DNA from 3 places in the Viridibacillus sp. NPDC093762 genome. Region 2 is predicted to be linked to each of the others. Evidence: riboswitches for the same ligand, from Rfam matches in the RefSeq annotation. Region 2 holds a riboswitch; each other region holds the start of a gene.
What was found. Region 2 has a riboswitch for lysine ahead of ACQKM9_RS06040 (aspartate kinase). Riboswitches for the same ligand answer to the same signal wherever they lie in the genome.
Positions count from the first base shown of each region.

Region 1: linked by a shared signal. The riboswitch ahead of ACQKM9_RS10075 (transporter substrate-binding domain-containing protein) and the one ahead of ACQKM9_RS06040 (aspartate kinase) in region 2 are both predicted to bind lysine.
Region 3: linked by a shared signal. The riboswitch ahead of ACQKM9_RS07665 (amino acid permease) and the one ahead of ACQKM9_RS06040 (aspartate kinase) in region 2 are both predicted to bind lysine.

Region 1 covers NZ_JBNNUK010000006.1:111,545-116,891, reverse strand. The annotation lists gene ACQKM9_RS10085 (hypothetical protein) at 178-369, shown strand; gene ACQKM9_RS10080 (hypothetical protein) at 706-2,154, shown strand; lysine riboswitch at 2,269-2,450, shown strand; gene ACQKM9_RS10075 (transporter substrate-binding domain-containing protein) at 2,585-3,439, shown strand; gene ACQKM9_RS10070 (amino acid ABC transporter permease) at 3,503-4,246, shown strand; gene ACQKM9_RS10065 (amino acid ABC transporter ATP-binding protein) at 4,270-5,007, shown strand; gene ACQKM9_RS10060 (LysR family transcriptional regulator) at 5,066-5,347, opposite strand, start outside.
Region 2 covers NZ_JBNNUK010000003.1:112,711-118,057, forward strand. The annotation lists gene sdhA (succinate dehydrogenase flavoprotein subunit) at 1-425, opposite strand, end outside; gene ACQKM9_RS06030 (succinate dehydrogenase cytochrome b558 subunit) at 488-1,096, opposite strand; gene ACQKM9_RS06035 (YslB family protein) at 1,369-1,782, shown strand; gene ACQKM9_RS06040 (aspartate kinase) at 1,843-3,075, opposite strand; lysine riboswitch at 3,200-3,381, opposite strand; gene uvrC (excinuclease ABC subunit UvrC) at 3,441-5,216, opposite strand.
Region 3 covers NZ_JBNNUK010000004.1:141,685-147,031, forward strand. The annotation lists gene ACQKM9_RS07660 (acetyltransferase) at 1-66, shown strand, start outside; gene ACQKM9_RS07665 (amino acid permease) at 221-1,681, opposite strand; lysine riboswitch at 1,789-1,967, opposite strand; gene ACQKM9_RS07670 (aminoglycoside 6-adenylyltransferase) at 2,091-2,957, opposite strand; gene ACQKM9_RS07675 (CynX/NimT family MFS transporter) at 3,103-4,320, shown strand; gene ACQKM9_RS07680 (VOC family protein) at 4,537-5,346, opposite strand.

The sequences.
Region 1 (5,347 bases), on a different contig from region 2:
GTTCCGTCACTGATGATTACTTTGAAAAAATTTCAGCCAATTCAACTTATAATTATTTCTGTTCTTAGAAATTCATAATCATTGTTTTAATTTAAGCAAATTATGGACATTAAAAAGCATTACGATTAGTGGTATACTGATTAAATAGATTAACCATCTGAAAGGAGATGAAAATCTTTGAAATACATTAAATCACAGATGCAACAATTAATAAATGAAAACAAAGAATTGCATACAAAATTTAAAGAGTTGAAAAAGTCCTTAGATCTTGAGAAAAACTATGCCTTGAAGGCTTTATATCATGCAGAAGTTGCTGATGGCGGTAAATATCAACAAGACTATCAAGCGTTAGATGACCCAAAATACTAAGAGCATTTTTTAGATATATATTTGAGTATCAAGGACGTAGTAAAAGGCTAAAACGATAAATTTAATATAACTTATGTAGGGATATATACTTATTAGAGTGTTATCGCATAAAGATTATATGTAAGGGTTAATTTAGTTTTAATTGGATAATGACAGGAAAAAAGACTTGCAAAAGACTGGTCTTTTTTCTTTTTTTGGTTTTTTTTTCTGTTAAATTAGAAATATGACGTTATTTGTAGTTAATTTTTTTATATTATGTCCTATTTGATAGTAATTCACTGTTTAAGAAGTTAATATTATAGTAACAATAATACATTTCTTGAAAGGGAGCATCGTATGATAGAGATAGAAATGAAATTGAAGAAATATTTAATTGGGCAGCCTTCCATTGTGATCAATGAAGATGAAACAATGGAAGATAGTATTGAAGTACTGGATGCACGAAATGATGTCAATTACGGTTATATTGAAGTAACGGAAGATAAAGAGCTAACAAACATCAATATTGATTTTGACAAATTAGTAGAAAATAACGATGTAGAGTTAGAAAGTCTAGAAGAACTTGGGATGGATGAAATTTTACATATTACAGAGTCCTTTGTGAAGGATTTCGGCCGTGAAGTAGTACAATTTAGTAATTTCTCTGAGATTGGCGAAGGTGAATATTTAGTAGTTTATGAGGCTATAGATAAAAAACTAAAACTTTCTTTACCTAATTCTGGTGCAGTTATAGAGATCAATTCATACGGTACTATTACAGCGGCTACTGTATTCCAAGAGTATTATCAACTTACATATCCAAAAGTAGAAGTAACAGAAGATGAAGCAAGAGAAATTTTATGTAAAGAAACATTAGTAGAATTAGGAATCGAAGAAAATGAAGAGCAAGGGGAATTTGAATTAGTTTATCAACCCATTCGAGATTATATAGGTGTTACTGTTGATGGGGAGGTTCAAAAAGCAAGTCAGTTGTTCAGTGAATCACAGCTTGAACAATTTGCTGTTACACCTGTTCAAGTGACAAAGGCATTGCCAAAGTTATTAGGTGCAACTGATCAATATGTACTACGTGAAGAAGAGGGTAATTTATATTGGTATGTTTCGGAAGAGTTAGATGACAAAGGTGAAGATGCAGAAGCTGTAATCGAAGTGCTACATTTTGATGATGCGGGCGCTAACTATGAATCTAACGTGGAATGGGATACAGAAGCAAAGACTGAGTTACCTTTTGAGCAATTGAAAGATAATGCAATGCAATTTTTAGAGATTATTTCTGGTGATATACACCATAAATACATGCTAGAAGAACAATCTGTTTCGAATGATGATACAGAAGAATTTGATGACGATACAGATGAGGATTTCTTCAATGTGGATGAATATGATGAAGACGAGCATGCAGACGAACATGAAGATGAGCCAACGACTATGTTTACTTTTATCCCATTTTTCCGTGAATACAAATTAGACAAATACTCTGTCCTAATTGAGGTAGGTATACATACAGGAATTATTCGTTCATGTCTGTATAGCGCATTAAATATGGAGGCTATTCGAGGTATTAATACTACACCAATGATTACATTGGAAGAAGCGGATGCTATATATAAACAGAGTTTGCAGATGAAACTTTCACGTTTTGAAGCTATAGATGAAGATGATGAAATGACCATTTATAGCTTAAATTACTCTATTAACGCCCTTTCTGAAAATGGTGTGATTGATAAGATTAATGCTGCAACAGGTGAAGTTACGTACACTGAATCAGATATTGTTAGAGGCTAAAAATTAGTTGTAATGATAAGTATTCTGAATATTCAACTAAATTTTCGTTGACAGTGAAAGTTCGGTACTGTAGACTGTGAACAATGATAATTGAATACAACCTCACTTTCTAATAGTTGAGGTAGAGGCGCGATATCTATTAGTCTATAGTGGAGCTTGAGAAACTATGAAGCTATGGAGAAGGAGATGTCGCCGAAGTTTGTAAAATACTCGTTATTACATGCTGGGTCTGTAGTTAATAGCTGCAGGACTGTCTCAATAAACCTCCCAGTTTATTGAGTTGTGCTATCTCATTTAGGGTAAAGTAGGGTGTTTGGGCTAATATACAAAGCGACCTAAGTTCATCTTGGGCCGCATTTTTTATACGTATATTAGCCTTTTTTAGTATCTTGAAGAAGAATGTGGATATTAACTAAGGGGGAGACATATTATGAAAAAAACATGGTTATTTCTTTCAAGCATGATGCTATTATCGATTTTACTACTAGCAGGTTGTGGGGATAAGGAAACGGATTCAGGATCAGGTGAATCTACTAAAGGGGAAACAAAAAAGGAAATATTCAAAGTGGGTATGGAAGCGGGATACCCTCCGTTTAACTGGACACAAAAAGGCGATTCAAAAGGCGGTGTGAAAATTGACGGTAACTCTGAATACGCAGGTGGTTATGATGTTGAAATTGCTAAACGTGTGGCAGATGCATTAGGTAAAGAATTAGTGATTGTAAAAACAGAGTGGGACGGTCTAGTACCATCATTAACTTCTGGTAAAATTGATGCAATTATGGCAGGTATGTCGCCAATTGCAAAGCGAAAAAAGACAATTGATTTCTCGGATAACTACTACAAATCTGAATTTGTAATGGTCGTTAAAAAAGGCAGCAAATACGAAAAAGCTACATCTATTCAAGATTTTAGTGGTGCAAAAATTACTGCTCAGTTGAATACAACACAATATGCAGTATTAGACCAAATTAAAGGTGTAAAAAAACAAACGGCAATGGATAATTTCCCTTCAATGCGTGTAGCATTAGAATCCGGTGTTATTGATGGTTATTTATCTGAACGTCCAGAAGGTATCAGTTCTTCTACTGCAAATGACAAATTTGCAATGGTTGAATTTACAGATAGTTTTAAGGCATCAGAAGAAGATACATCAGTTGCTGTTGGTATTCAAAAAGGGAGCGAATTAAAAGATAAAATAAATGAAATTTTAAAAGGTATCTCCGAAGAAGAACGTACGGAAATCATGGATTCAGCGATTAAAAACCAACCAGCTGCAAAATAATGTATGTCGGATACCGGCTGCATATAAAGCAGTCGGTATTATTGCTTTTGAAGGAGGAACAGAATGAGTATTGATTGGATTATAAGCATAGTGACTGAAAACTGGGAAATGTTCCTTCGAGGGGCATGGATGACATTATTAGTTGCTGTTTTTGGTACAATTTTTGGTGCTATTATCGGATTATTAATTGGTGTTATAAATACGATACCAAAGCCAGAGCGAGGTATAAAGAGATTATTCCTGAAGTTTATTAATGTAATATTAGCAATCTATGTGGAAATTTTCCGAGGAACACCAATGATTGTACAAGCAATGGTAATCTTTTATGGTTCTGCTCAAGCGTTTGATATAGATATGAATCGTACATTTGCAGCAGTTTTAGTTATTTCTATTAACACAGGCGCGTATATGGCTGAAATTGTACGTGGCGGTATCACAGCTGTTGATAAAGGTCAATTTGAAGCGACACAAGCGATTGGTATGAGTCATTGGCAAGCAATGATTCATGTAGTGCTACCACAAGTTGCGCGCAACATTTTACCAGCAACAGGTAACCAATTTGTTATTAATATTAAGGATTCATCTGTATTGAATGTCATTAGTGTAACTGAGTTATATTTCCAAACAAAATCGATTGCAGGAAACAACTTCCGTTACTTCGAATCGTTCTTTGTAGCGTGTGTTTTATATTTAATCATGACGATTGCGATTACACGTATTTTACGTTACTTTGAAAAACGATTAGATGGTCCACAAAACTATCAAATGCTTGATGATTTAGCTCAAGTAGAAGGTGGAAAAGCATGATTGTGAGCAAAGGAGATAGACTTATGAAAAATGTAATCGAGATACAACATTTAAGCAAATCCTTTGGCACAAATGAAGTTCTTAAAGACATTGATTTCTCTGTAAACAAAGGGGAGGTTGTCTGTGTCATTGGCTCCTCAGGATCGGGGAAATCTACGCTTCTACGTTGTATTAACTTATTAGAAAGACCAAGTGGAGGACTGATTATTTATCAAGGTGAAAATATTCTAGATAACAACCATAATATTAATAATTATCGTACAAAACTTGGTATGGTATTCCAATCATTCAATTTATTTAATAACCTGAATGTATTAACAAATTGTATTGTAGGTCAAACAAAGGTTTTAAAACGCTCTAAAAGTGACGCTGAGAATGTTGCTATGAAGTACTTGAAGGTTGTAGGATTGGATCGTTATGTCAATGCAAAGCCACACCAATTATCAGGTGGTCAAAAGCAACGTGTTGCTATTGCTAGAGCGCTGTCTATGGAACCAGATGTCTTACTTTTTGATGAACCAACATCTGCGCTTGACCCAGAGATGGTTGGAGAAGTTTTAAAGGTTATGAAGGAATTAGCAGGTACAGGTCTTACGATGTTAATCGTGACACATGAAATGGAATTTGCACGTGAGGTTTCAGATCGTGTCGTTTTCATGGATAAAGGGGTCATAGTGGAAGAAGGTTCACCAGAGCAAATTTTTAATCATCCACAAAATGAGCGCACAAAGGCATTTCTAAAACGCACGTTTAAACAATAAGGGTATTGAATAAGAAAGCCGTTCTCTACATCATTCGTTTGATGTAAGAAACGGCTTTTTATATAGGCCACTTATTGTTGATTGCTTTTATGAACATGGAGGTATTCTTTTTACTCCCCATAATAGGTGAATATACATAGGAAAAACTCCGTTTAAATATACGGTCTTCTAATGGGATAACAGCGAGTGTCCCTCTTTTTAATTCATGTTTAATAACACTCTTTGATAGTAGTGTAAGCCCATCAATTCCTTGTGTCATAAATTCTTTTAACCCTTGATTGCTGCTAATGGAGATAAGCGATTTAATATTAATACTATTAGATTCTAGTACATGAAGTAA
Region 2 (5,347 bases):
TGTTCGTCTAGAGCGTATAGAAGTTGTTGTCCTGTTGTCGCACCAGCAAATGCTGTACGGTGCATTAATGTACCACCGAAACGACGGAAATCTAATAAACCTTCTGGTGTACGGTTGAACATTACACCCATACGGTCGAATAAATGGATGATTCCTGGTGCCGCATCAGCCATTGCTTTTACTGGTGGTTGGTTCGCTAAGAAGTCCCCGCCATAAACAGTATCATCAAAGTGGACCCATGGAGAATCCCCTTCACCTTTTGTATTAACAGCACCGTTGATTCCGCCCTGTGCACATACAGAGTGTGAGCGTTTTACTGGTACTAATGAGAATAATTCAACTTCTGTGCCCATTTCGGCTGCTTTCATAGCAGCCATTAGACCAGCAAGACCGCCGCCAACGACTATCAATTTGCTTTTAGCCATGATATTTCTCACTCCTCTTTCAATTAGTAATCAAGCGCTTACATGATTTTAAGTGCACTGTCTTATACGAATGCAAGTAAAGCCGATACGCCGACTACAGATAACACTAAGAAAATTACAATTGTAACATATGTTGCGATTTTTTGAGATTTTGGAGATTGAGTAATTCCCCAGCTTACTAGGAATGCCCAAACACCATTAGCTAAGTGGAAAGTTGCTGAAATAATACCAGCGATATAGAATGCTACCATCCAAGGATTAGATAGAACATCTGCCATCATGTTGTAATCAACTTCAGTTCCAAGTGCTTTTTGGATACGAGTTTGGAAAATATGCCAAGCGATAAACACAACTAGGAATACTCCTGTGAAACGTTGCAATACGTACATCCAGTTACGGAAAGTGCCAAAACGTTTAGTGTTTGGTTGTCCAGTGAAGGCTATGTACACACCATAAAAAGCATGGAACATTAATGGAATGTAAATTATAATCCATTCTAGAGCCCATAAGAATGGGAGTTTCCCCATAAATTCACTTGCTGTGTTAAATGATTCTGCACCTTGTGTTGCTGTAAAGTTAATAAACAAGTGTTGCGTCACGAACAGTCCAACTGGAATAATTCCAAGAAGTGAATGCAGTCGACGCCAATAAAACTCTCGATCTTTCGACAAAACTGTTGCCCCCCTTAATACTGAAAATAGACAGACGAACAACTACCAACGCTTTCCAACGCGGTATCCATTGACTGCATATTTCATCATGGTACAATATTATGACATGTTCATTGTACTCTCATCATCGCAGAGCGTCAAGGTAACTGGCACTATTTCTAGATACCTTTAAATCATGCTTTTTTCTCGTAAATACATAGATATTCTACCAGAAATCGCTATTCTCTAACTCTGACAAAAATTAGACAAAATTAAATGAAAGAAGGCCAATCATGTCATCTACTAATACTCAAAACTTCCCATTATTTGGTTACGAACTAATCAGAGATCACGTTCTCTCGTCTGTTCTCGGAAAAAACGAGGAAGATATCCTATATTGGTGCGGCAAAGAGTTAGCCCGCAAGTTTCCTTTATACAGCATGGAAGAAGCTGTTTCATTTTTCCAAGAAGCCGGATGGGGAGAACTTTCTATAGAAAAACAATCGAAAGATGAAACGTTTTATACTCTCACTGGAGATCCTGAGGCTATGCAATTAGACCAACGCTGCTTCCGTCTTGAAAGTGGCTTCCTAGCAGCTCAGCAAGAGAAAATCAGTGGTTTTTTAACAGAATGCTACGACGAAAAGAAAGCAAAACGTGGGCTTGTACGATTCCATGTTAAATGGGATTTAAAAGACAAACTATAGTAAGAAGCTGACTAAATATCTGTTTAAGATGGCTAGTCAGCTTCTATTTATTTTATATGATTAAATTTGAATTGCTAGACTAGCTGCCAATTCAAATTCATCATGTAATGCATTTGCAGTTAACAACATCGATTCTTGTGGAATGACAACAGAAATTTTAATTTCAGAAGTACTTACCATTTTTAATGTAATGTTTTCTTTATGTAAGCGATCGAACATTTTTGCGGCTACGCCAGGATTAGATACCATACCAGAACCTACAATCGATACTTTAGCTACGTCCTCTTCATAATTCACATGACAATAACCAATTTTAGATTTATTTGCTTCTAATACTCGAGCGGTATCTGCTAAATTTTCTTTCGTAATAGTAAATGATACTGAAGGCTCTACCCCTTCGAGTATAGTTTGAACGATAATATCCACATTTATATGGTTATCAGCTAAAACTGTGAAAATATTGACTAAAGAACCTTTATAATTCCCCTCATAACCTACAGTTACACGAACAATATCTGACATAAACGCTACTCCACGTACAACTAAATCTTTTTCCACTTCAACTTCCTCCTTCATAATTGTTCCTTCATCTTCTACATAACTAGAGCGAACTGCTAATGGGATATTATAGTTTTTTGCAAACTCTACGGCACGTGGATGTAAGACACCTGCTCCTAAATTTGCTAATTCTAACATTTCATCATATGACAGTTCTTGTAGTTTGCGAGCTTTTGGAACATAACGTGGATCTGAAGTGTATACACCATCAACATCTGTATAAATATCACAGCGCTCAGCACCCAATGCTGCGGCTAAAGCAACTGCTGTTGTATCTGATCCTCCGCGACCTAGAGTTGTAATATTGTTATTACTATCGATTCCTTGGAAACCTGCAACTACCGCAACCTGGCCTTTATCCAATGCTTTTTGCACATTTTCAGATTGGATTTCAACAATACGGGAATCACTTGGAATCCCTTCCGTTAAGATACCTGCTTGCCATCCAGTGAAAGACTGCGCTGATAACCCTAAGCTTTGCAATGCAATCGTTAATAAAGAGATAGTCACCTGCTCACCAGTTGTTAAGAGCGTATCCATTTCACGCTTCGATGGATTTGGCATAATTTCATGTGCCATCCCTACTAATTTATCTGTCGTTTTACCCATTGCTGAAACAACAACGACAATGTCATAACCCTTTTCTTTCTCTTTCTGAATGCGCTCTGCCACATGCAATACGCGTTCAATCGTTGCAACTGATGTACCACCAAATTTAAAAACTAAACAACTCACCCATAACCTCTCCCTTATTTGTTATGACGACCGTATTCACAATGACATCTTATGAAAAAAGCAGCCTTTCACACGTTTCCGTGTGAAAAGCCGCCTCGTAGCATGCACGTTCAAAAGAACATTCATGTGAGATAGCCCTCCAGAACCGAAACGGATCTGACAATTCTACACTTGTTAAATGCAGAACCAGTAATAAATTAGAAATAGTCAATTTATCACTTCGGCGGCCTCCCCTTTCATCAGCAGTCATAGGATCTATTCATCCTCTTGCTGATTACTCTTGAAATCCGCGCCTCTATCATCACTAATCAGTGATTATTTATAATAGTAATGTTACCTTAACACAATTTTCAGATTACTACAATTTATTTTTCAGAAAAATAAGTAAATATGGTTTGAGCAAGTCTTTTTGGTACATTCGCAGCAATTAATTCTTCATAGGATGCCTCACGAATTTTTTTAACAGATCCAAATTGTTTGAGAAGCTGTTGCTTACGTTTTGGACCAATTCCTTCAATTTCATCGAGAACAGATGTAATGGCATTCTTCTCATGTAATTGGCGATGGAAGGTAATAGCAAAACGGTGAACTTCATCTTGAATTCTTTGTAAAAGATAAAATGCCTCACTTGTTCTCTTCAACGGAATAATTTCTGGCGGCGAGCCATATAGCAATTGAGAAGTTTGGTGTTTATCATCTTTTGCTAAACCTGCAATAGGAATATCTAAACCAAGCTCATCTTCTAAGATTTCTCTTGCCACTTCCATTTGTCCTTTCCCACCATCAATAACGATTAAATCCGGTAAAGGTAAGTCATCTCTTAATACACGAGTATATCTTCGGCGAATAACTTCTCGCATTGCTCCGTAATCGTCGTGCTTTGCAGCAACTTGAATTTTATATTTTCGATAATCCTTTTTGCTCGGCTTACCGTCAATAAAAACAACCATTGCTGAAACGGCGTCCGCACCAAAGATATGGGAGTTATCAAATGATTCTATGCGAAGCGGTGTCGCAATATTCATCGTATTGCCCAATTCTTCGCAGGCACCTATTGTCCTTTTTTCTTGACGCTCAAGTAACTGGAACTTCTCAGAGATAGCAATTTGAGCATTTTTACTCGCCAAATCAACAAGTTCTTTTTTCTTTCCCCTTTGAGGAATCGTCACTTTTACATCAAGTACTGTAGCTAGAAGGTCCTCTTCAATATTCGTAGGTATAAAGATTTCCTTCGGCTTGATATGTTCTGCCTGTTCATAAAAGCGTCCCACAAATGTTAAGAATTCTTCCTCGGGATCTCGATAAATCGGGAATAACGAAACATCTCTCTCAATTAACTTTCCTTGTCTTACAAAGAATACTTGGATACACATCCAACCTTTATCAACCGCATAACCAAAAACGTCACGGTTCGTTAAATCAGTAAGTGTAATCTTCTGGCGTTCCATGACAGTTTCAATATGGGTAATTTGATCTCGATATTCTTTTGCTCGTTCGAACTCTAATTTTTCAGCTGCATCGAGCATTTTTGCATTTAAATCTTCTTTAACTTCCCCGTAGCCGCCATTGAGAAAACTCGTAATATCTTGAATTATCCCTTGATATTGCTCTTTCTCAACTTCTTTTACACAAGGAGCTAAACATTGTCCTAAATGATAATATAAGCAAACTCGATTCGGTAAATTTGTGCATTTCCTTAGCGGATATAGGCGATCAAGTAATTTTTTCGTTTCATTTGCAGCAAAACTATTCGGATAAGGTCCAAAGTATTTACCACTATCCTTTTTAACTTTACGAACTATAAGAAGTCGCGGATTCTTCTCGTTAGTTATTTTAATATATGGGTACGTCTTGTCATCCTTTAGCATAATGTTGTATTTCGGATCATGTGTTTTAATGAGGTTTAATTCTAAGATAAATGCCTCTAAATCCGAAGATGTCACGATGTACTCAAAGTCTTCTATTTCACTAACAAGTCGTTGCGTTTTACCATCGTGGCTGCCTGTGAAATAAGAACGTACGCGATTTTTTAATACTTTAGCTTTGCCGACATAAATGATTGTTCCTTGACGATCCTTCATCAAATAACAACCAGGCTGGTCAGGTAGAATGGCTAACTTTTGCTTTATTAATTCGTTCATCTTATCACCTTCTTAGAAAAGTGCGAGCACCTTGGCCAGTTCCGACAATCATAGACGAATTGACATAAATTTGGCTCTTTAACCTCCATGTCAAATAAGCTTTTGATCTCTAGGGCTAGGCACTGTATCTA
Region 3 (5,347 bases), on a different contig from region 2:
GAATATTGTAGTGATTGTGGATACATTGAAACTCTTTATGTCACTGAACCTAAGAATTTGAAATAACTTTCCTTATTCCAATATTGATTTAAATGCCATTCAGATAATTTATTAATTTACTCCCCATAAACACATTCACGCTTGTTAATTATATTGTAAATGAGTGTGAATTAATAAAACAAAAAACTACGTAGCTTAGAGGCTACGTAGTTTTTTTAGGTTAACGGTGACTATCAAAGTCACAATCTTCTAGTTTGACGATTTTCGTTTTATGAACAATTTTATAGCCGAACCAAATGGCTAAGAAAATTGGTAACCCGATATATGAAACAAGGATACCGTACCAATCGATATGGTCGCCTGTAAATGCTGTATAGTTTTGGCCAACAACGACGATTGCACAAAGTACAAAGGCGAAGATCGGACCGAATGGGAACCATTTTGCTTTATAAGGTAATTCGTTCAAATCGCGACCTTGTACAATATAGGCTTTACGGAATCGGTAATGACTTACTGCAATCCCTAGCCAAGCTACAAACCCACACATACCTGATGCATTTAACAACCAAATGTAGACAACACCATCACCAAAGAATGATGCGATAAATGATACACAAGCAACTAAACAAGTTGCTACTAATGCAGCCATCGGAATACCGCGTTTGTTTAGTTTAGTAAACATTTTAGGTGCTTTACCATCTTTAGCAAGCTCCCAAAGCATACGTGATGACGCATATAAACCAGAGTTTCCTGAAGATAAAATAGCCGTTAAAATGATCGCATTCATAACTGAAGCTGCAAACGCGATACCTGCATTTTCAAATACTAATGTGAACGGACTTACTGTAATATCACTACTAGCTAAACGTTCATCAGTAAATGGAATTAATAAGCCAATTGCTAAAATCGCTAAAATGTAGAATAACAGAATACGCCAGAAAACTTGACGAACAGCTTTCGGAATACTTTTTCCTGGATCGTCTGTTTCTCCAGCAGTAATCCCTAGTAGTTCTGTTCCTTGAAATGAGAAACCTGCTGCTAAGAAAATACCAAACATTGCGAAGAAACCACCATGGAATGGACCATCTTCAATGAAGAAGTTTTTGAATCCAACTGGGTCTTGTCCACCCATTAAACCAAATACCATCAAGAAGCTGACGATGATAAAGACGACAATTGTAACGACTTTAATAAGTGAAAACCAATATTCACTTTCACCAAAGCTTTTAATCGACAAGACATTTAAAGTGAAGATGATTACTAAAAACCCTGCGGTCCAGACGAATGATGATACATCAGGGAACCAAAATTTCATAATTAATGATACAGCTGCAATTTCAGCTGCGATTGTAATTGCCCAGTTATACCAGTAGTTCCAACCAAGAGCAAAACCTAGTGCTGGGTCAACGAATTTAGATGCGTAAGTACTAAACGAACCAGATACAGGCATAAATGCTGCCATTTCCCCTAAGCTTGTCATTAAGAAGAACACCATAATACCAATTAAAGAATATGCTAATAACGCTCCACCTGGACCTGCTTCGTGGATAGCTGCACCACTTGCTAAGAACAACCCTGTACCGATTGTTCCTCCAAGTGAAATCATCGTCACATGACGACTTTTCAGTCCTCTATTAAGACCTTGCGTTTCTACGCTTTGGCCGTTATTTTTATTACTCATTAAGAATCCCCTCTTTCCATTTTTCATTGCAAAAAGGTTAACTTGATGTCATAAAAAATACCATCACAAGGAATATGCGATGGTATCTAAACATGCCCATCAACCTTGATAAAGATAGCTCAACACGCCCACTAAGACGTGACAGTTCTGCACCTTTCGGCAACAGCCCCAATGATTATAAGAAAAAGCTTATAAACACTTCGGCGATATTCCCTTTCAAATAGAATCACTGACGCTTTTCGCCTCATCCATTTTACTTTTTAATATCGCGACCTCTACCTCATCGAATGGATGAGGCATTGCAATATATTAATTTAATATGCCCCTATTATAATACAAGAGATTTCGATATTCAAGATGTAAGTTCTCTTGAATATTAAGGCAATTTAAGTTAATTTTTGTTAAGTCTTCAAAATATAACTTTTGCATCACTCGGTAGCGTTTGAATATGCTTTAAATAATTGAGCACTTTAACACCTTCTTCATAACTTTGGAATGAAAGCATGCTAGCAACATTTGTTGCTGTACTTTGAAATAAATCACACATAATAAATAGTACTTGCCCTGCTGAATCATAGCTAGCATTATTATATGTTGAGAGTAACTGCTCCCACACCTCTTTTGGTAATAAGTACTCTAGGTCCTTGCCGTTTTTTCCAACGCTTCTTGAAAAGTCTGTTTGCACTCCGACTTGCCAAGAAAGCATTTGAATCAGCATTTCACGCGTATTATGAAAATGTGCTTGTGCATAAAGCATTTCTTTTCTCCATAAACCTTTCGCAATATATGTAGCAACCCACCAAAACTCATTACAACAATCCTTATAATGTTCTTCTGTTGGGCATTGCACCCAGTAATTGACGTCCGTTGGTGGAGGGAGTTTAGGAAGTGAACCATTTTTATCTAACAAGATTGTAGTTAAACTATCTTCTTTACAATATATTTCTTGCTCTTCGACAGGGATAAGCATCAAATCAATCCGGTTCCCATCCGAAAATTGCATCAAGTATGTATAACGTCCACCAAGTTCAGGTGGAAACAACACCATGTCTTCTGGCGTTTGCATAATGACTCTCTCTCCAAAAATGTCTACCCAATGAGGATTATTAGTAAGTGATTTAATATCCGTCACAATATAAACGATATCAAAATCTTGAAAGGGATCCTTTTTCACATTATTATTTGTTCTTGAACCATTCATACAAACCGCGCGTACGCGTTCATCATTTTTCGCTACATCTAGGATTAAATCCATCATTTGCTGCGCTGTTCTCATCATCAATACCCCCGTATTAAATTGGTAATTATATTTTGAGCCATCTTATATAATTATCCATTTTCTTTGATATAATTAACCTTTGTCAATTAGTGGGTTAAAATATTATAAGATTCATAAATATATATAATAGGAGGCGTTACAATTGGCAACAAATCAAGCTGTTCAAAATGGCAACAAGCTAAAATGGAATCGTAATGTTTGGTTACTTGTAATTGGGATTATTTTCATCGCTTCTACATTACGTGCTCCTTTAACTTCTGTAGGTCCAATTATCTCATTCATTCGTGATGGTCTTCATATTTCAAATGTATTAGCAGGATTTATCACAACGTTTCCCTTACTTGCTTTTGCTGTTATTTCACCATTAGCGCCAAAATTTTCAAAGCGCTTTGGGGTAGAACGTACTTTACTATTCTCAACAGCAATACTTGCTGTAGGGATTCTCACTCGATCATTAGGTACGACCTTCACACTGTTATTAGGTACTACTCTAATCGGTGTAGCAATTGCTTTTGGCAATGTACTGTTACCAAGTTTGATTAAATTAAAATTCCCTTTACAAGTTGGGTTATTAACAGGAATTTTCACTGTTTCGATGAATCTATCTGCAAGCTTAGCAGCTGGGATTAGCTATCCGCTTGCTAGCGGAGATCTCGGTTGGAGAATTGCATTAGGCATCTGGTTTATTTTAGCAATAATCGCTATTATTGTTTGGCTTCCACAAATTCGTAAATCAAAGTCTGAATCCAATATTGGCTCGGAAACTAATAAAGAACACACCCCACTTTGGAAATCACCCCTAACTTGGACAATTACATTAGCAATGGGCTTCCAATCTCTAATTTTCTATACAACTGCAGCTTGGATTCCAGAAATGTTGCAGTCACAAGGAATGAGCGCTAATACTGCTGGTTGGATGTTCTCCTTTATGCAGTTTTCGCAATTACCTGCAACATTTATGATTCCCATTATTGCTGGCCGTAGAAAAGATCAACGCCCACTTGTTATTGTTTTCGGCGTTCTTTATCTAGTAGGATTCGGAGGTATTTTAGCTGGATGGACCTCTTTAACAGTGTTATGGATGATTTTACTTGGACTTGCAGGTGGTGCATCATTTAGTTTAGCTATGATGTATTTTTCGCTGCGCACACGTACCGCTCATGAAGCGGCAGAATTATCTGGTACTGCTCAATCACTTGGTTATCTATTAGCTGCTATCGGTCCTGTATTATTTGGCTATGTTCACGATATTACGAATAGCTGGACAACAGCTATCATTCTATTCATCATTACAGTTCTGCTATTAGTGACGGTTAGTATGCATGCTGCAAAAGAAGGCTATGTTACACCTGGAAAATAGAGTTGTATCCAAGCTTACAATGACTCGTATTTTTTGTATTACGAGAATCAAGTTATGCATATCCAACTTCACACTCCCAACAAAACAAGTCATAGAAAAAAGCTATTAAGTAGTTTTACCAATACTTAATAGCTTTTAATTTTTATTGTCTTTATACTTGCTAGCTTACTAATCCCCCTCCACTTTATGTCACACAAATACAATCTTTGCTATAAATTACTTCTCAAAATGATAGCGACCGTTAAACAATTCAAATGTAACAGGTTCTATAGCCCCTGAGAAATTAACTTGGAATGGACATTCTCCTCGTTCTGTTAATACTTTTGCAACAACTCCATCTCCAATAGGACTAGCAAAGTATAAGTCACCGCCAGCTAATGTCAGCACCTGTACAATAGCATTCAACTCCGGATCGACATACGCTTCCGCAACCTTTAACCCTAGATATCGAGACCATTCGTCAGCAGTTTTTTCAGCATCTATTACTGCAAAAGTAACTCCTGCAAAGTCCAACTTTTCTGGTTGCTTTCCAATGACTCCTTTTTCAACTTGCTCCTGTCTACGTTTATCATCATTGTCATCCCATTGAATAATAAATGGCAATTGAAGAGAGCCATTTTCTTCTCCAGCGTAAAGTAATTGCCAGCTAATAACGCTACCATCTGGTCGTTTTCTGTACATTGGTACTGGCCCATTTACTGATAGACCGTGCTTTTTTAAACTTCTTGCTACCTCTTCAATATCCGTTGTGCGAGCTGCAAATCTTACGAAACCTTCTTTGAATTTATTATTTACTACTGTTTCAATAAGGCTGTGATGTAAATGTTTTGCTCCTGCTACTAGCTCTCTGTCGTATGTACCAAGGTACTCTATATAACTTAAATCAAAGTAGCTAAGTGCATTGTACGTTCCGCGCCCTTCATGAACGCCACCATCAACAACGTGGATTCCTTGGTTTTGTAATGATTTTATTACTCCTTTTGGTTCATCTACAAAATGTACTAAGTGATCAAAAGATAATGTCATG